One region of the Solwaraspora sp. WMMA2101 genome, then DNA from elsewhere that is predicted to be linked to it. Evidence: riboswitches for the same ligand, from Rfam matches in the RefSeq annotation. Region 1 holds a riboswitch; the other holds the start of a gene.
What was found. Region 1 has a riboswitch for thiamine pyrophosphate ahead of ACN28F_RS19505 (thiamine phosphate synthase). Riboswitches for the same ligand answer to the same signal wherever they lie in the genome.
Positions count from the first base shown of each region.

Region 2: another riboswitch for thiamine pyrophosphate. It lies ahead of ACN28F_RS25325 (ECF transporter S component); the one in region 1 lies ahead of ACN28F_RS19505 (thiamine phosphate synthase).

Region 1 covers NZ_JBMHMA010000006.1:4,072,336-4,080,113, forward strand. Annotated here, with positions in the region: gene ACN28F_RS19490 (aldo/keto reductase) at 27-1,007, shown strand; gene ACN28F_RS19495 (hypothetical protein) at 1,111-1,245, shown strand; gene ACN28F_RS19500 (DUF397 domain-containing protein) at 1,242-1,451, shown strand; TPP riboswitch at 1,756-1,867, shown strand; gene ACN28F_RS19505 (thiamine phosphate synthase) at 1,862-2,536, shown strand; gene thiO (glycine oxidase ThiO) at 2,533-3,669, shown strand; gene thiS (sulfur carrier protein ThiS) at 3,660-3,860, shown strand; gene ACN28F_RS19520 (thiazole synthase) at 3,866-4,636, shown strand; gene ACN28F_RS19525 (thiamine phosphate synthase) at 4,633-5,226, shown strand; gene thiD (bifunctional hydroxymethylpyrimidine kinase/phosphomethylpyrimidine kinase) at 5,226-6,053, shown strand; gene thiC (phosphomethylpyrimidine synthase ThiC) at 6,134-7,726, shown strand; gene ACN28F_RS19540 (hypothetical protein) at 7,708-7,778, opposite strand, start outside.
Region 2 covers NZ_JBMHMA010000006.1:5,334,976-5,342,753, reverse strand. Annotated here, with positions in the region: gene ACN28F_RS25360 (metal ABC transporter permease) at 1-90, shown strand, start outside; gene ACN28F_RS25355 (ArsR/SmtB family transcription factor) at 212-505, shown strand; gene ACN28F_RS25350 (Fur family transcriptional regulator) at 555-989, shown strand; gene ACN28F_RS25345 (hypothetical protein) at 1,075-1,680, shown strand; gene ACN28F_RS25340 (DUF6328 family protein) at 1,663-2,193, opposite strand; gene ACN28F_RS25335 (TIGR03943 family putative permease subunit) at 2,273-3,016, opposite strand; gene ACN28F_RS25330 (permease) at 3,013-4,029, opposite strand; TPP riboswitch at 4,245-4,349, shown strand; gene ACN28F_RS25325 (ECF transporter S component) at 4,345-4,944, shown strand; gene ACN28F_RS25320 (ABC transporter ATP-binding protein) at 4,985-6,403, shown strand; gene ACN28F_RS25315 (energy-coupling factor transporter transmembrane component T family protein) at 6,433-7,206, shown strand; gene ACN28F_RS25310 (PHP domain-containing protein) at 7,413-7,778, shown strand, end outside.

The DNA of each region.
Region 1 (7,778 bases):
GTCGTAGGCTGGCCGGTGTGACTGAGATGATCTACCGCCGGTTGGGCGACTCGGGGCTGATGGTGTCGGCGGTCGGGGTCGGTTGCAACAACTTCGGCCGCAAGCTGGACGCCGCCGGCACCCGGGCGGTCGTCGACGCCGCCATCGACGCCGGGATCACCCTGTTCGACACCGCCGACATCTACGGCACCCCGCCCGGCGGTTCCGAGGAGCAGCTCGGGGCGGCGCTGCGCGGCCGCCGTGACGACGTGGTGCTGGCCACCAAGTTCGGCATGGACATGGCCGGCCGCAACGGCGTCGACCACGGGGTACGCGGCTCCCGGCGCTACATCGTGCGGGCCGTCGAGGCGTCGCTGCGCCGACTCGGCACCGACCACATCGACCTGTACCAGTTCCACGAGCCGGACCCGGTCACCCCGGTCGAGGAGACCCTGCAGGCCCTGGACGACCTGGTACGCGGCGGCAAGGTCCGCTACGTCGGCTGCTCCAACTTCGCCGGCTGGCAGATCGCCGACGCCGCGTGGACCGCGCGTACCGGTGGGTTGTCACCGTTCGTCAGCGCGCAGAACGAGTACAACCTGCTGGACCGGCGGGTGGAGCAGGAAGTGGTGCCGGCCTGTCGGCGCTTCGGCCTGGGGCTGCTGCCGTACTTCCCGCTCGCCGACGGGCTGCTGACCGGCAAGTACCGCCGGGCCGAGGCGCCGCCGGCGGGCAGCCGGTTGGCGGGCGAGGGCAGCCGGTACGTCGCCCGGCTGGCCGGGGCACCGTGGGACGTCATCGAGGCCCTCGACGCGTACGCCGCGAAGCGGGACCTGTCGCTGCTCACCGTCGCGATCGGCGGCCTGGCCGCGCAGCCGGCGGTGGCGTCGGTGATCGCCGGGGCGACCACCGCCGAGCAGGTACGGGCGAACGCCGCCGCCGGGTCGTGGCAGCCGGACGCCGACGACCTCGCCGAGTTGCGCGCGATCCTGCCGGATCCGGCCGGCCCCGGCGGCTCGCTGAGCTGAGCCTCACATGATCTTGTCTCCTCGGCTGGACTTACATCGATGATCAATTAGTAGTCGAAAACGCTGTCGTGGTGTCGTGGTAGAGACATGCCGCACCGAGGACGTGGTGCTGCTATGTGAGCTGTACGGCGCGGACCTGCCGACCATCGAGGCGTTGGCCGCGCTGGCCCCGAAGACCAAGGATGAGCAGGCCAGTCGTGACCTCTTCTGGCAGACCGCGAAGGAGTACGAGTCGTGATCGATCTTTCCGGCGCTAGCTGGCGCAAGAGCAGCCGATCGAACAATCAGGGTGAGTGTGTCGAGGTGGCTGACGGGCTGGGTGTGGTCGTCGGGGTGCGGGACTCGAAGGATCCGGGCGGTCCGGCGCTGGTGATCGCGCCGGCGAGCTGGTCGGCCTTCGTCGCCGCCGCGAAGGCGGGCACCCTCACCGACTCGCTGAGCTGAGCAGAACTGAGCGCCGCTGTCTCGGCCCCGCGTCGGCGTCGTCGACTGGTCCCGGGACACCTATTGCGTCGTGACGGTATTCCTGTGTGGAATAATTATTCCTCACAGGAATATTGCTGAAACCATACCTGCGCTGGACGAGGACAGGTTGGCTCCCGCCGGTCAGCCACGACCTCGACCGCGGTGCGCGACCTCGACCGCGCGGTGAGCCTGGTCACGGCCGACAGCGGGGCGAGGGCGGCAGACCGAAGGTTGCCTCGGATTGGCCCTTGGCGGATCGACGAGACCGTCGTACGGTAACAGGCAAGTAACCCACGGGAGCCCGGTGCACCGGGCTGAGAGGGAGGCTGACGCGGCCTCCGACCGTCGAACCTGATCCGGGTAATGCCGGCGCAGGGAGGAGCGTTGCCGTGCCGTCCCTTGGGCGACTGCATCTGATCACCGACACCCGACCCGGGTGCGACCCGCTCGGCGTACTGCGGGCCGCGTTGGCCGCCGCCCGCGCTGCCGACGCCGTCGCCGACCTCGTCGTGCAGGTGCGCGTCGAGGACGACATGTCCGACCGGGACGCCTACGAGTTGACCGTCCGTGCGGTCGCCGAATGCACCGCGTACCGGGTGACCTGCCTGGTCAACGACCGGTTGCACATCGCACTCGCCACCGGCGCGGCCGGCGCGCACGTCGGCGCGGCGGACCTGCCGGTTGACGCCGCCCGTCGGGTGCTCGGGCCGGCCGCGATCCTCGGTGCCACCGCGCGCGACCCGGCCACCGGGCGGGCGGCGGTCGCCGCCGGGGCGACGTACCTGGGGGTCGGGCCGTGCTACGCCACCGGCACCAAGACCGGGCTGCCCGACCCGATCGGGCCGGCCGGGCTGGCCGCCGTCGCCGCCGCGGTCGACGTACCGGTGGTCGCGATCGCCGGGGTCACCGTGGACCGGGTTGCACACCTGCTGGCCGCCGGGGCGTACGGGGTCGCGGTGGTCGGCGCGATCGCGGCCGCCGCCGACCCGGGCCGGGCCACCGCCGAACTGCTGACAGCGGTACGTCGTCGGCCGACCGCCGCCGCCGACGGAGCGCCGGCATGACGGCGACAAGCAGCGGGCCCGCCAACGGTCGGGCCGACGTGGCGGTGGTCGGCGGCGGGCCGATCGGGATGGGGATCGCCTGGCGGTGCGCGCAGCGTGGACTGCGTACCGTGCTGCACGACCCGGCACCCGGATCCGGGGCGTCGTCGGTGGCCGCCGGGATGCTCGCCCCGGTCGCCGAGTCGCACTTCGGCGAGGCGGAGCTGACCCGGCTGCTGGTCGACTCGGCGGCCCGCTGGCCGGCGTTCGCCGCCGAACTGACCGCCGTCACCGGCCAGGACATCGGCTACCGCACCGACGGCACCCTGGTCGTCACCCTCACCGGCGACGACCGGCAGGAGGCGCAGCGGCTCTGGGCGTACCAGCAGAGCCTGGACCTGCCGATCACGCTGCTGCGCGCCACGGCGCTGCGGGATCGCGAACCGGCGCTGGCCCCGAGGGCACGCGGCGGGGCGCTGATGCCCGACGACCACCAGGTCGACCCGCGTCGGCTGGTCGCGGCACTGGACACCGCGCTGGACCGGACCGGGGTCACCGTGGTCCCGCAACCGGTCACCGACGTCTCCACACTGGACGCGCAAGTGGTCGTGGTGGCCGCCGGCTGCGGCTCGGCGACGCTGACCGGGCTGCCGGTACGGCCGGTCAAAGGCCAGATCCTGCGGCTGCGGGCACCCGCCGGCGCCGTCGGGTTCCGGCACGTGATCCGGGGGTACGCCGACGGCCGACAGGTCTACCTGGTGCCGCGCGCCGACGGGGAGGTGGTCGTCGGCGCCACCGTCGAGGAACGCGGCGACACCACGGTGACCGCCGGTGCGGTGCTGGAGCTGCTGCGCGCCGCCGCCGACCTGCTGCCGGAGATCGCCGAGTACGAGCTGGTCGAGGCGCGGGCAGCGGCCCGGCCCGGTACGCCCGACAACGCGCCGCTGCTCGGCTGGCTTCCCACGGCCGACGGGCGGGTGCTGGTGGCGACCGGACATCACCGGCACGGCATCGTGCTGACCCCGGTGACCGCCGACCTGATCGCCGACCTGGCCGCCGGCGCCGACCCGGATCCGGTGCTGGCACCGTTCCAACCGGGCCGGTTCACGGCTGCGAACAGGGAGAACGCGAGGGAGAAGGAGCCATGGAGCTGATCGTGAACGGCGCGCCGGTCACCACGCCGACCGGTGTCACGCTCGCCGACGTCGTCCGTACGGTCACCGACGCCGACCGGGGTGTCGCCGTCGCCGTCAACGGTGCGGTGGTGCCGCGCAGCGGCTGGCCGGCCGAGCAGCTGTGCGACGGCGACCGGGTCGAGGTCCTGATCGCCGCGCAGGGCGGGTGAACCGGATGCCGTTCACCGTCGCCGGGCACAGTTTCGACTCCCGGCTGATCCTCGGCACCGGCGGCGCCGCCAACCTGCACATCCTGGAGCAGGCGATCGCCGCCAGCGGCACCGGGCTGGTGACGGTCGCACTGCGCCGGGTGGACAGCGCCGCCACCATGCACGGCGGACTGCTCGACCTGCTGGAACGCTGCGGCGTACGGCTGCTGCCGAACACCGCCGGCTGCTACACCGCCACCGAGGCGGTGAAGGTGGCCCACCTGGCCCGCGAGGCGTTCGACACCGACTGGGTCAAGCTGGAGGTCATCGGCGACGAGCGGACCCTGCTGCCGGACGGTGCCGAGCTGCTGCGCGCCGCCGAGCAGTTGGTCGACGAGGGTTTCACCGTGCTGCCGTACACCACCGACGATCCGGTGCTGGCGCGGCGGCTGGCCGACGTCGGTTGCGCGGCGGTGATGCCGGCCGGCGCGCCGATCGGCTCCGGCCTGGGCATCCTCAACCCGCACCACCTCCGGCTGATCCGTCAGTCGGTCGACATCCCGGTGATCCTGGACGCCGGGGTCGGCACCGCCTCCGACGCCGCGCTCGCCATGGAGCTGGGCTGCGACGCGGTGCTGCTGGCCAGCGCGGTGACCCGGGCCGCCGACCCGGTGGCGATGGCCACCGCCATGCGGTACGCCATCGACGCCGGCCGGCTGGCGGCCCGCGCCGGTCGGATCCCGAAGCGGTTCCACGCGCTGGCGTCCACTCCGGACGAGGGGCGGCCCGAGCTGTGAACGGGATCGTGCTGCTCACCGACCGTCGACAGGCGACCCGGCCGCTGCCGCAGGTGGTGGCGGCGGCGGTGGCCGGCGGCGTCCGGCAGGTGGTGCTGCGGGAACGCGACCTGCCCCGGGCGCAGCGCGTCGCGCTGGCCGACCAGTTGCGCGGCGTTCTCGCTCCGGCCGGCGGCACCCTGATCGTCGCTGGTCCGGACCCGCTCGGCGGTGACGCCGTGCACCTGAGCGCCGCTGGGCCCTACCCGCCGCCGAGCTTCGGGCTGGTCGGGCGCTCCTGCCACGACGAGGCCGAACTCGGCCGACTGACCACGGAGGACTACGTGACGGTGTCACCGGTGTTCACGACCGCGTCCAAACCCGGCTACGGGCCGCCACTCGGTCCGGCCGGGCTGGCCCGCCTGGCACGGGCCGCCGGCCGGCCGGTGGTCGCGCTCGCCGGAGTGACCACGGCGGAGCAGGTCGCCACCTGTCGGGCGGCCGGTGCCGCCGGGGTGGCGGTGATGGGCGCGGTGATGCGGGCCGCCGACCCGGCGGCCGTGGTCCGCGAGCTGGCCGCCGGGTTGCTGCCGGCCGAGGTGGGCTGCTGATGACCGGCGACCGGACCACCCCGGTGGTGGCGATGACGATCGCCGGATCCGACTCCGGCGGCGGCGCCGGCATCCAGGCCGACCTGAAGGTCTTCGCCGCGCTCGGCGTCCACGGCACCAGCGCGATCACGGCGGTGACGGCACAGAACACCCGGGGTGTGACGGCGGTGCACCAGCTGCCCGCCGGTCAGGTGCGTGCCCAGATCGAGGCGGTCCGCGTCGACCTGCCGGTGGCTGCGGTCAAGACCGGCATGCTCGGTACGGCGCGGGTCGCCGGGGTGGTCGCCGCGCTGGCCCGCGCGGGGGAGCTGCCGAACCTGGTCGTCGATCCGGTGCTGGTCTCCACCAGCGGGCACCGGCTCGGGGTGGTCGGCGCGGTGGAGCGGCTGCTGCCGTACGCCCTGGTGGCGACGCCGAACCGGGCGGAGGCGTCGGCGCTGGTCGGCTGGCCGGTGCGGACCCGCGAGGAGATGGCACGGGCGGCGGCCGAGCTGGTCGCCGGCGGGCCGAGGTTCGTGGTGGTCACCGGCGGCGACCCGGACGGTACGTCGACCGACCCGGCGGCGGTCGACGTGGTCGCGACGGCCGACAGCAGTTGGCAGCTGACCGGTGAGCGGCTGGCCACCCGCAACACCCACGGCACCGGGTGCAGCTTCGCGGCGGCGGTCGCCGCCCGGCTGGCCCTCGGTGACGACGTACCGGCCGCCCTGATCTTCGCCAAGGGGTACGTGGCGGGCGCGTTGGCCGGGGCCGCGCACTGGCGGCTGGGTGCCGGGCACGGCCCGGTCGACCACTTCGGCTGGTCCCGCCAGCCGCTGTCCACCTGAAGCCGCACCCCATCTGAAGCCGCACCCATCTGAAGTCGGCAACTGTCCGAAGTCGGCACATATCTGAAGGAGGCCCGCCGATGCAGGCTCGTCGCAAGGTGTACGTGCAAGGACCGCGACCGGACATCCAGGTGCCGTTCGCCGAGGTGACCCTGGCCGGCGACAACCCGCCGGTGCGGCTCTACGACACGTCCGGCCCGGGATCGGACCCGCAGGCAGGGCTGCCGCCGCTGCGCGGACCGTGGATCGCGCAGCGTGGTGACGTCGCTCCGGCACGTGGGGCCGGCACCCCGCTGGCGGGCGCGGACGGGCGTCGGCCGACCCAGTTGGCGTACGCCCGGGCCGGGACGGTCACCCCGGAGATGGAGTTCGTCGCGGTGCGCGAGAACCTGCCGGCCGAGGTGGTACGGGAGGAGATCGCCGCCGGCCGGGCGGTGCTGCCGGCCAACGTCAACCACCCGGAGTCCGAGCCGATGATCATCGGTAGCCGGTTCCTGGTGAAGGTGAACGCCAACATCGGCACCTCGGCCGTCTCGTCGTCGGTGGCCGAGGAGGTGGAGAAGCTGACCTGGGCCACCCGGTGGGGTGCCGACACCGTGATGGACCTGTCCACCGGCAAGCGGATCCACGAGACCCGCGAGGCGATCGTGCGCAACTCGGCGGTGCCGATCGGTACGGTGCCGATCTACCAGGCGTTGGAGAAGGTCGGCGGGGATCCGGTCAAGCTGAGCTGGGACGTGTTCCGGGACACCGTGATCGAGCAGGCCGAGCAGGGCGTCGACTACATGACGGTGCACGCCGGCGTGCTGCTGCCGTACGTGCCGTTGGCGGTGGACCGGGTCACCGGGATCGTCTCCCGGGGCGGGTCGATCATGGCCGCCTGGTGCCTGGCGCACCACGAGGAGAACTTCCTCTACACGCACTTCGCGGAGCTGTGCGAGATCCTGGCCCGCTACGACGTGACCTTCTCCCTCGGTGACGGTCTGCGGCCGGGGTCGATCGCCGACGCCAACGACGCCGCCCAGTTCGCCGAGCTGCGGACGTTGGGCGAGCTGACCAGCGTCGCCTGGGAGCACGACGTGCAGGTGATGATCGAAGGCCCCGGCCACGTGCCGATGCACAAGATCAAGGAGAACGTGGATCTGCAGCAGGAGCTGTGCCACCAGGCACCGTTCTACACGCTCGGCCCGCTGACCACCGACATCGCGCCGGCGTACGACCACATCACGTCGGCGATCGGGGCGGCGATGATCGGCATGTTCGGCACCGCGATGCTCTGCTACGTCACGCCGAAGGAGCACCTGGGGCTGCCGGACCGCGACGACGTGAAGGCCGGGGTGATCGCGTACAAGATCGCGGCGCACGCCGCCGACCTGGCCAAGGGGCATCCGGGGGCGCAGGCCTGGGACGACGCGCTGTCCAAGGCCCGGTTCGAGTTCCGCTGGGAGGACCAGTTCAACCTGTCGCTGGACCCGGAGACGGCCCGGTCGTACCACGACGCCACGCTGCCCGCCGAGCCGGCGAAGTCGGCGCACTTCTGCTCGATGTGCGGTCCGAAGTTCTGCTCGATGAAGATTACGCAGGATCTGAAGGAGTACGCCCAGCAGGGCATGAAGGACAAGTCGGACGAATTCGTTGCGGCTGGCGGGCGGGTCTACCTGCCGCTGGCCTGATCGTCCGAGCCGGTGCCGGTGCCGGTGCGGCGAACCGCGCTGCCGTTGCGGG
Region 2 (7,778 bases), 1.3 Mb from region 1:
CGCCTGCTGCGCCGACGGGGTGCCCGCCTGCGCGTACCGCAGCGGCCGGCCCGCGAGGTGGAGCCACCGGAGGTCGTCCTGGAGTCCTGATCCGGTCCCCCACCCTCCCGGTCCGGCGGTCCGGCGGCTTTCCAGATGCCGCCGGTTCCTCCGCCGGTGGCCGCCTGCCTGCCGGTCCGGCCCCGCTATTGGTTACCGTTGCGGGGTGACGATGGCCAACGGCTACGAGGGGTACGAGAGCGCGGGCGAACTGCTGCGCGCCCTGTCCGCTCCGATCCGGGTCGCCATCGTGACCGAGCTCGCCCAGGGCGAACGCTGTGTCCACGAGCTCGTGGAGAAGCTCGGCGCACCGCAGCCGCTGGTGTCGCAGCACCTTCGTGTGCTGCGTGGGGCCGGCGTGGTGCACGGCTCCCGGCGGGGCCGGGAGATCGCGTACGCGCTGGTCGACGAACACGTCGCGCACATCGTCGCCGACGCGGTCAGCCATGCCCGGGAGGTACGGTGACCCGCCACCGGCAGGATTCGGCAGCAGTACTTTGCCCCGGAGGCCCCAGATGAAGACTGGAGACACCACCACCGAGCAGGCGGCGGTCCGCAACACCCGGCAACGCAGCGCGGTGAGCGCCATCCTCGACGAGTTGGCGGGGTTCCACAGCGCCCAGGAACTGCACGCCATGTTGCGGGAACGCGGCGACCGGGTCGGCCTGACCACCGTCTACCGGACGTTGCAGGGGCTCGCCGACTCGGGCGAGGTCGACGTGATGCGTCCGCCCGGCGGCGAGCATCTGTACCGGCGGTGCAGCCAGGGCCACCACCACCATCTCGTCTGCCGATCCTGCGGCAGCACCGTCGAGGTCGAGGGGCCGGCGGTCGAGGCGTGGGCGGAACGGGTCGCGGCCCAGCACGGGTACGTCGGGGTGAGCCACACGATGGAGATCTTCGGCACCTGCCCGCAGTGCGCCAGCCGCAAGACCGGCAAGAAGTCCTAGCGGGATCACCCCAGACCATGCCGGTCGGTCGCGGCCGGCACCGGCCAGGACGGCGTGGTCGACACGGGTACGGCACGCTGTGCGCATGCAGATCTACGCCGACCGTTTCCCCGCCGCCGCCCGGCAGTTCGCCACCGATCTGATCGTCGTCGCCTGGGTCTACCTGTGGATCCGTGCCGCGCTCTGGCTGCACGAGCAGGTCGCTCGGCTCGCCGGCCCCGGCCGTACCCTGCAGGACGCCGGTGCCGGGCTGGCCGACAACCTCGCCGACGTCGGCGGCCGGGTCGGTCGGGTACCGCTCGTCGGTGACGAGTTGACCGCCCCGTTCACCCAGGCCGCCGGTGCCGCCAGATCGGTCGCGCAGGCCGGACGTGAGCAGCAGGACCTGGTCGCCGACCTGGCCGTGGCGCTCGCCGTCACCATGCTGATCTTCCCGGTGGGGCTGGTGCTGTTCGGTTGGCTGCCGCTACGCATCCGGTGGATCCGGCGGGCCAGCGCCGCCGTGGCCCTGCGTGACCTGCCGGCCGGTCAGGACCTGCTGGCGCTGCGGGCGCTGGCCGGTCGTCCGCTGGCCGCGATCACCGCGATCGACCCGGACGTGGCGGCCCGCTGGCGCGACGGTGATCCGCAGGTCACCGCCGCGCTCGCCGCGCTGGAGCTGCGATCCCTCGGGCTACGGGTGCCGCGCTGACGTCTGGTGACCGGCGGCATCGCCGCTGGCCGTCCCCTCGTCGTCGTCCTCGTCGTCGTCGCGCAGCCAGCCGCGGTGCACGAACGGCAGACCGGCCCAGAAGGTCAGGAACCAGAGCCCGGTGATGCCGCTGAGGACGAACCCGACCGTGCGCGGCAGGATGAAGTCGGTGACCAGCAGAACCGAGCTGACCATCGCCACCAGCATGAAGCCGAGGCCGCCGCTGGCCATCCGGTGGGCGAACCGGACCAGTTCGGGCTTACGGCCCTGGCGGAACAGCACCCGGTGGAACGCCACCGGCGAAATGATCATCGCGGCGGCGGCCGCCGCCGCGAGCAGCGCGACCACGTAGATGTCGCGCTGGAACGCGGTCGTGTCCGGGAAGCCGCTGCTGAACGGCAGCGTCAGCAGGAACGCGAAGAGAATCTGGACGCCGGTCTGGGCAACTCGAAGCTCCTGCAACAGGTCGGCGAAATTCCGTTGCCACCGTTCCCGCTCGGTCTCCCGGCTCATCCGTCTGGTCCCTCCCGCCACGTCCGTCACGTTGAAACGGCGGACGGGAAGATGCCCCGGACCGGCAGAAGTGAAACCTCTACTCGTACTGCTGCGCCGGCGGCTCGATCTCCTGCCAGGATTCGACCCCGAGGTACGGGATGCTCGCCCCGTTCACCGGGTCGGTGCCGATCCGGTCGCTGTACCGGCCGACCACCGCGATCCAGGTGTCCACCGGCAGCCCGGTGGGGGCGCTGCCGTCCATCCCGACCTTGATCGGTCGGCCGTCGGCGGCGCAGCAGGACAGCACGATACGGGCCAGCATCGGCTCGCCGTCCGGCCCTTCGGCGACGAAGCCGGTGAGCCGTACGGTCCGACCGTCCAGTGACCGACCCTCGTCGAAGATCGCCCGGGAGGCGTAGTCGAGGACGCTGATCTGGGCCGGGTCGCCGTCGGGCAGCGGTGGATAGTCCGAGGATGCCTGCTCGGCGCTGAGCGCGGTACCGGCCTGCGCGGCGGCGTACGAACCCAGCGCGGGCGGGGCGACCAGCAGCAGGCCGAGCACCGGCAGGATCAGCAGCCAGCCGACCCGCGGCTCGTGGTGGGCGTGGCCGTGACCGTCGTCGTGGTGGTCGTGGCCGTCGTCGGCCGGGGCGGGTGCGTTGCGCCGCCGCAGATCGTGCCAGAGCGTCATGATGCCGGCGGCGACCAGCAGCAGGCCCGCGACGATCAGGAACGGCTGCAGCACCTCCTTGACGTAGCGCAGGTACATCTCGGTGACGCTGGCCTTGACGACCGCGCCGCCGAGCAGCAGCAGCACCACACCTTGAGCCTGTTTGTTCACAACAGCACCGTCCCCACCGCGACCGCCACCACGATGGCGATCAGAAAGGTCGCCGGAGCGAACCGGTACGCGAACCGGCGCCCGAACGTACCGGCTTGCATCGAGATCAGCTTCAGGTCGACCATCGGGCCGACGACCAGGAACACCAGTCGCGAGGTGAGCGAGAACTGCGACAGCGACGCGGCGACGAACGCGTCGGCCTCGGAGCAGATCGACAGCAGTACGGCGAGCACCGCCAGGGCCAGGATGGACAGCACCGGGTTGTCGGCGAGGGTCTGCAGCCAGCGCTCCGGCACCAGCACGTTGATGCTGGCGGCGGCCATCGCACCGATCACCAGGAAGCCGCCGGCGTGCATGATGTCGTGCCGGACGGCCGCCCAGAATGCCCGCGCGCGGGACAGGTCGTCCAGATCCGGCCGGTGCGGCAACCGGATCCAGTCGGTGCGGCCCAGCCGCAGCCACAGCCAGCCCATCACCATCGCGACGATCAGGCTGGCGACACCTCGACCGAGCACCATCTCCGGGTTGTTCGGGAAGGCGACGGCCGTCGCGACCAGCACGATCGGGTTGATCGCCGGCGCGGCCAGCAGGAACGCCAGGGCGGCGGCCGGTGCCACGCCCCGACGGATCAACGACCCGGCGATCGGCACCGAGCCGCACTCGCAGCCGGGCAGCACCACGCCGGCCGCGCTGGCCACCGGCACCGCCAGCGCCGGATGCTTCGGCAACGCCTTCGCCCAGAACGACCGGGGCACGAAGACCGCGATGACCGCGGAGAGCACCACGCCGAAGACGAGGAACGGCATGGCCTGGACCATCACCGAGACGAAGACCGTGGTCCAGGTCTGCAGCCGGGGGTCGGAGATCAGGCCGGCCAACGGCTCGCGGAAGATCACCAACCCGATCAGCAGGAAGGCGAGCACCTCGACCGAGCCGACCCGGTCGCCGAACAGTCGCCGCCGGGGCGGCCGCGGGGCACCGGGCGACCCGCCGGAAGCGCCCGAGGCCGACAGGTCGTCGGCGTCCGACGTACCCCAGTCGACCTCGTCACCGGGGCGCGCCCGACGCGTCGCGGTGCGATCGGCAGCGGTCACGGAAGGTCGGTCCCCTCGCTGGACGGGTCGATGCGGGCACCCCACGATAACGCGTCCGGGGGTGCCCGCCGCCACACCCGGACGTCGCCTCTGTTCGCACCGGTCGCCCGGTGCTAGCGTCGACGGAACAACCTCATGTCCGACAGGGGAGCGCAGACAGCGCTGAGAGTGCGGGGAGCCCGCAGACCCTCGAACCTGATCTGGGTAATGCCAGCGCAGGGAGTTGGAGCGACGATGACGCTACGCAGTACCTCCGTCGACCGCCGTTGGCGGACCGTCGACATCGTGGTCGCCTCGGTGATCGCGGTCGCCTTCGGGGTGATCTTCTGGGCGTGGGGGCTGGTCTGGGCAGCCACCGAGGCCGCGTTCACCTTCTTCCCGCCCGCCCAGGCGGTGCTGTACGGGGTGTGGCTGGTGCCGGCTGTGCTCGGTGCCCTGGTGATCCGCAAGCCGGGGGCCGCGCTCTTCTGCGAACTGGTCGCCGCGTTGGTGTCGGCGGCGCTGGGCAGCCAGTGGGGCGCCGTGGTGGTGCTCCAGGGCCTGGCCCAGGGCGTCGGCGCCGAGCTGGTGTTCCTCGCGGTGGCGTACCGCTCGTTCCGGCTCCCGGTGGTGCTGGCCGCCGGGGCGGCCGCCGGGCTCGGCGCGGCGATCTTCGACCAGGTCCGGTACTACGCGCCGTACGATCTGGTCACCTTCCGGATCCCGATCTTCGTCGTGACCGTGGTCAGCGCGATCGTGCTGGCCGGTGCCGGCAGCGTCGCGCTGACCCGGGCACTGGCCCGGACCGGGGTGCTCGACCGGTTCCCGGCCGGCCGCGACCGCACCATGGTGTGAGCCGGGCCGAGCCGGGCCGTCGGCTGAGCCGGGCCGCGCGGTGAGCCGGCTGGAGCTGCGGGGCTTCGGCTGGCGGCACGCCGGCCGCCGGGCCTGGGCGGTGCGCGACGTCGACCTGCGGATCGGCGCCGGCGAACGGGTCCTGCTGCTCGGGCCGTCCGGCGCGGGCAAGAGCACCCTGCTGGCGGCGATGGCCGGGCTGCTGCCGGCCGACTCGGGCGAACAGGCCGGCACGGTGGGCGTCGACGGGCTCGACCCGCGCAAGGCCCGCGACCGGGTCGGCATCGTCTTCCAGGATCCGCAGACCCAGCTGGTGATGGCGCGCAGTGGTGACGACGTGGCGTTCGGGCTGGAGAACCGGGGCGTACCGGCTGCGGAGATCTGGCCACGGGTCGACGCCGCGCTGGCCCGGGTCGGTTTCCGGTACGGCCGGGACCGGCCGACCGCCGCGTTGTCCGGTGGCGAGCAGCAGCGACTCGCCCTGGCCGGGGCGCTCGCGCTGCGCCCGGACCTGCTGCTGCTCGACGAGCCGACCGCGAACCTGGATCCGGCCGGCGCCGACCTGGTCCGCGACGCGATCGCCGGCGCGCTGGCCGACGATGACGACACCACCCTGGTGATCGTCGAGCACCGGGTGGCGCAGGCGCTGCCGCTGGTCGACCGGGTGGTGGTGCTGGAACCCGGTGGCGGGGTGCGGGCCGACGGCCCGCCGACGGAGGTCTTCGACCGGTACGGCGGACAACTGGCCGCCGACGGTGTGTGGGTGCCCGACCAGCCACTTCCGGTACGGCGGTCCGGTCGACCCGCCGGTGCGCCGCTGCTGCACGCCGACCGGGTCGGGTTGCCGCCCCGGCTGGCCGTGCGCGCCGACGAGGTGCCGGTGCACGCCGGGGAGGCGCTGGCCGTACTCGGGCCCAACGGGGCCGGCAAGACCACCCTGGCGTTGCTGCTCGGCGGGCTGGTCGCCCCCGGTGCCGGCGCGGTACGGGCGACCGCAGCGCTGACCGGTGGGCAGGTCGGGGCGGTGCCGCACCGCTGGCGGGCGCCGGAGCTGGTCCGCCGGATCGGTTCGGTGTTCCAGAACCCGGAGCACCAGTTCGTCACCACGACCGTGGCCGACGAGTTGGCGCTCGGCCCGCGCCGCTGCGGTCTGCCGGAGCCGGCGGTCGGTCGGGTCGTCGACGAGCTGCTCACCCGGTTGCGGCTGGACCGGCTGGCGCGGGCGAACCCGTACACGTTGTCCGGTGGTGAGGCGCGGCGGCTGAGTGTGGCGACCGCTCTGGCCACCGCGCCGCAGCTGCTGGTGCTCGACGAACCGACCTTCGGCCAGGACCGCCGGACCTGGATCGAGCTGGTGGAGCTGCTGGCCGGGTTGCGCGACGAGGGACACGCCGTCGTCGCGGTCACCCATGACGCGGACTTCGTCGACGCGCTGGCCGACCGGCGGCTGGCCCTGTGACCGGCACCGTGGACGTGGCGGCGGGCGCGGTGACCGGCGCGGCGCGGCCGGCGGTGCTGGCCCGGCGCAACCCGATGGCGAAGCTCGTCGCGGCGTTGATCTTCTCGGTGGCGCTGCTGGCCACCCTGGACCCGCTCACCCCGGCGATCGCGCTCGCCGTCGAGGTCGCGGTGATCCCGCTGTTCGGCCTGCGCTACCGCACCGTGGCTCGGCGGATGCTGCCGGTGCTGATCAGCGCGGCCGGTCTGCTGGTGACCCTGCTGCTGTTCGCCGCCGAGCGGTCCGGGACCGTACTGCTGGCCGCCGGGCCGCTACTGCTGACCACCGGAGTCCTGATCACCGCGCTCGGCCTGGCATTGCGGCTGCTCGCCGTCGCGCTGCCCGGGGTGCTGGTCTTCGCCACCACCGACCCCACCGATCTGGCCGACGCGCTGATCCAGAATGCCAAGGCACCGCCCCGGTTCGCCATCGGTGCGCTCGCCGCCTTCCGGATGGTGCCGATGCTCAGCGCCGAGTGGCAGCTGCTGACGATGGCCCGGCGGGCACGTGGGGTGGACCCGGGCCGCAACCCGCTGCGCCGGTTGCGGCTGTTCGCCGCCACCGGCTTCGGCCTGCTGGTGCTGGCGATCCGCCGGGGAACGCGGCTGGCCACCGCGATGGACGCGCGGGGTTTCGACTCCGAGGTCGCGCGCACGAGCGCCCGTCGGCAGCGGTTCGGCGTGGCCGACGTCGGCCTGGTCGTCGGCGCGGCCGCTGTGGCCGCGTTGTCGTTGGCGACCGGGTTGGCCGCAGCGGCCGGCTGACCGGGCTGCCCGGCCGATGTCCGTGACGGCCGGACCGCACGGCCGGGTCCGTTCGGTGGATCCGCAGGTCACTACCGGTCGAACTGATGCACACATGGCAACGCTTTCACGCCCCGTGTGCCGCCGGGTCGACAACGTGTCGCCTGCTGTTTCCCCACCTGCATGAGATTGACCGCGACAACGTTGATCGACGAGGCGGAGCAGGAATGGGACACCACCACCACGATCACAGCCACGATCACGCCGCGACCGGTGCCGACGTACCGGCCGCTCTCGACCTGTCGGTGCCGGACGCCGAGCTCTCCGGACCCGAGGCGTCCCGGCGCAGTTTCCTGCGCAACGCCGGCCTGCTCGGCGCCGGTGCCGCCGCGTCGGTGCTCGCCGGTGGGCACGCCGCGCACGCCGCCCCGGCCGCCGACGACGAGACCTCGGCCGGCGGCGCGTCGACCGGCGACGGCGAGTTCGTCTGGCTGGCCGGCGACCACCACATCCACACCCAGTACAGCTCCGACGCCATGTACCGGGTGGTCGACCAGGCCAAGCACGCCCGCGCGTACGGTCTGGACTGGATC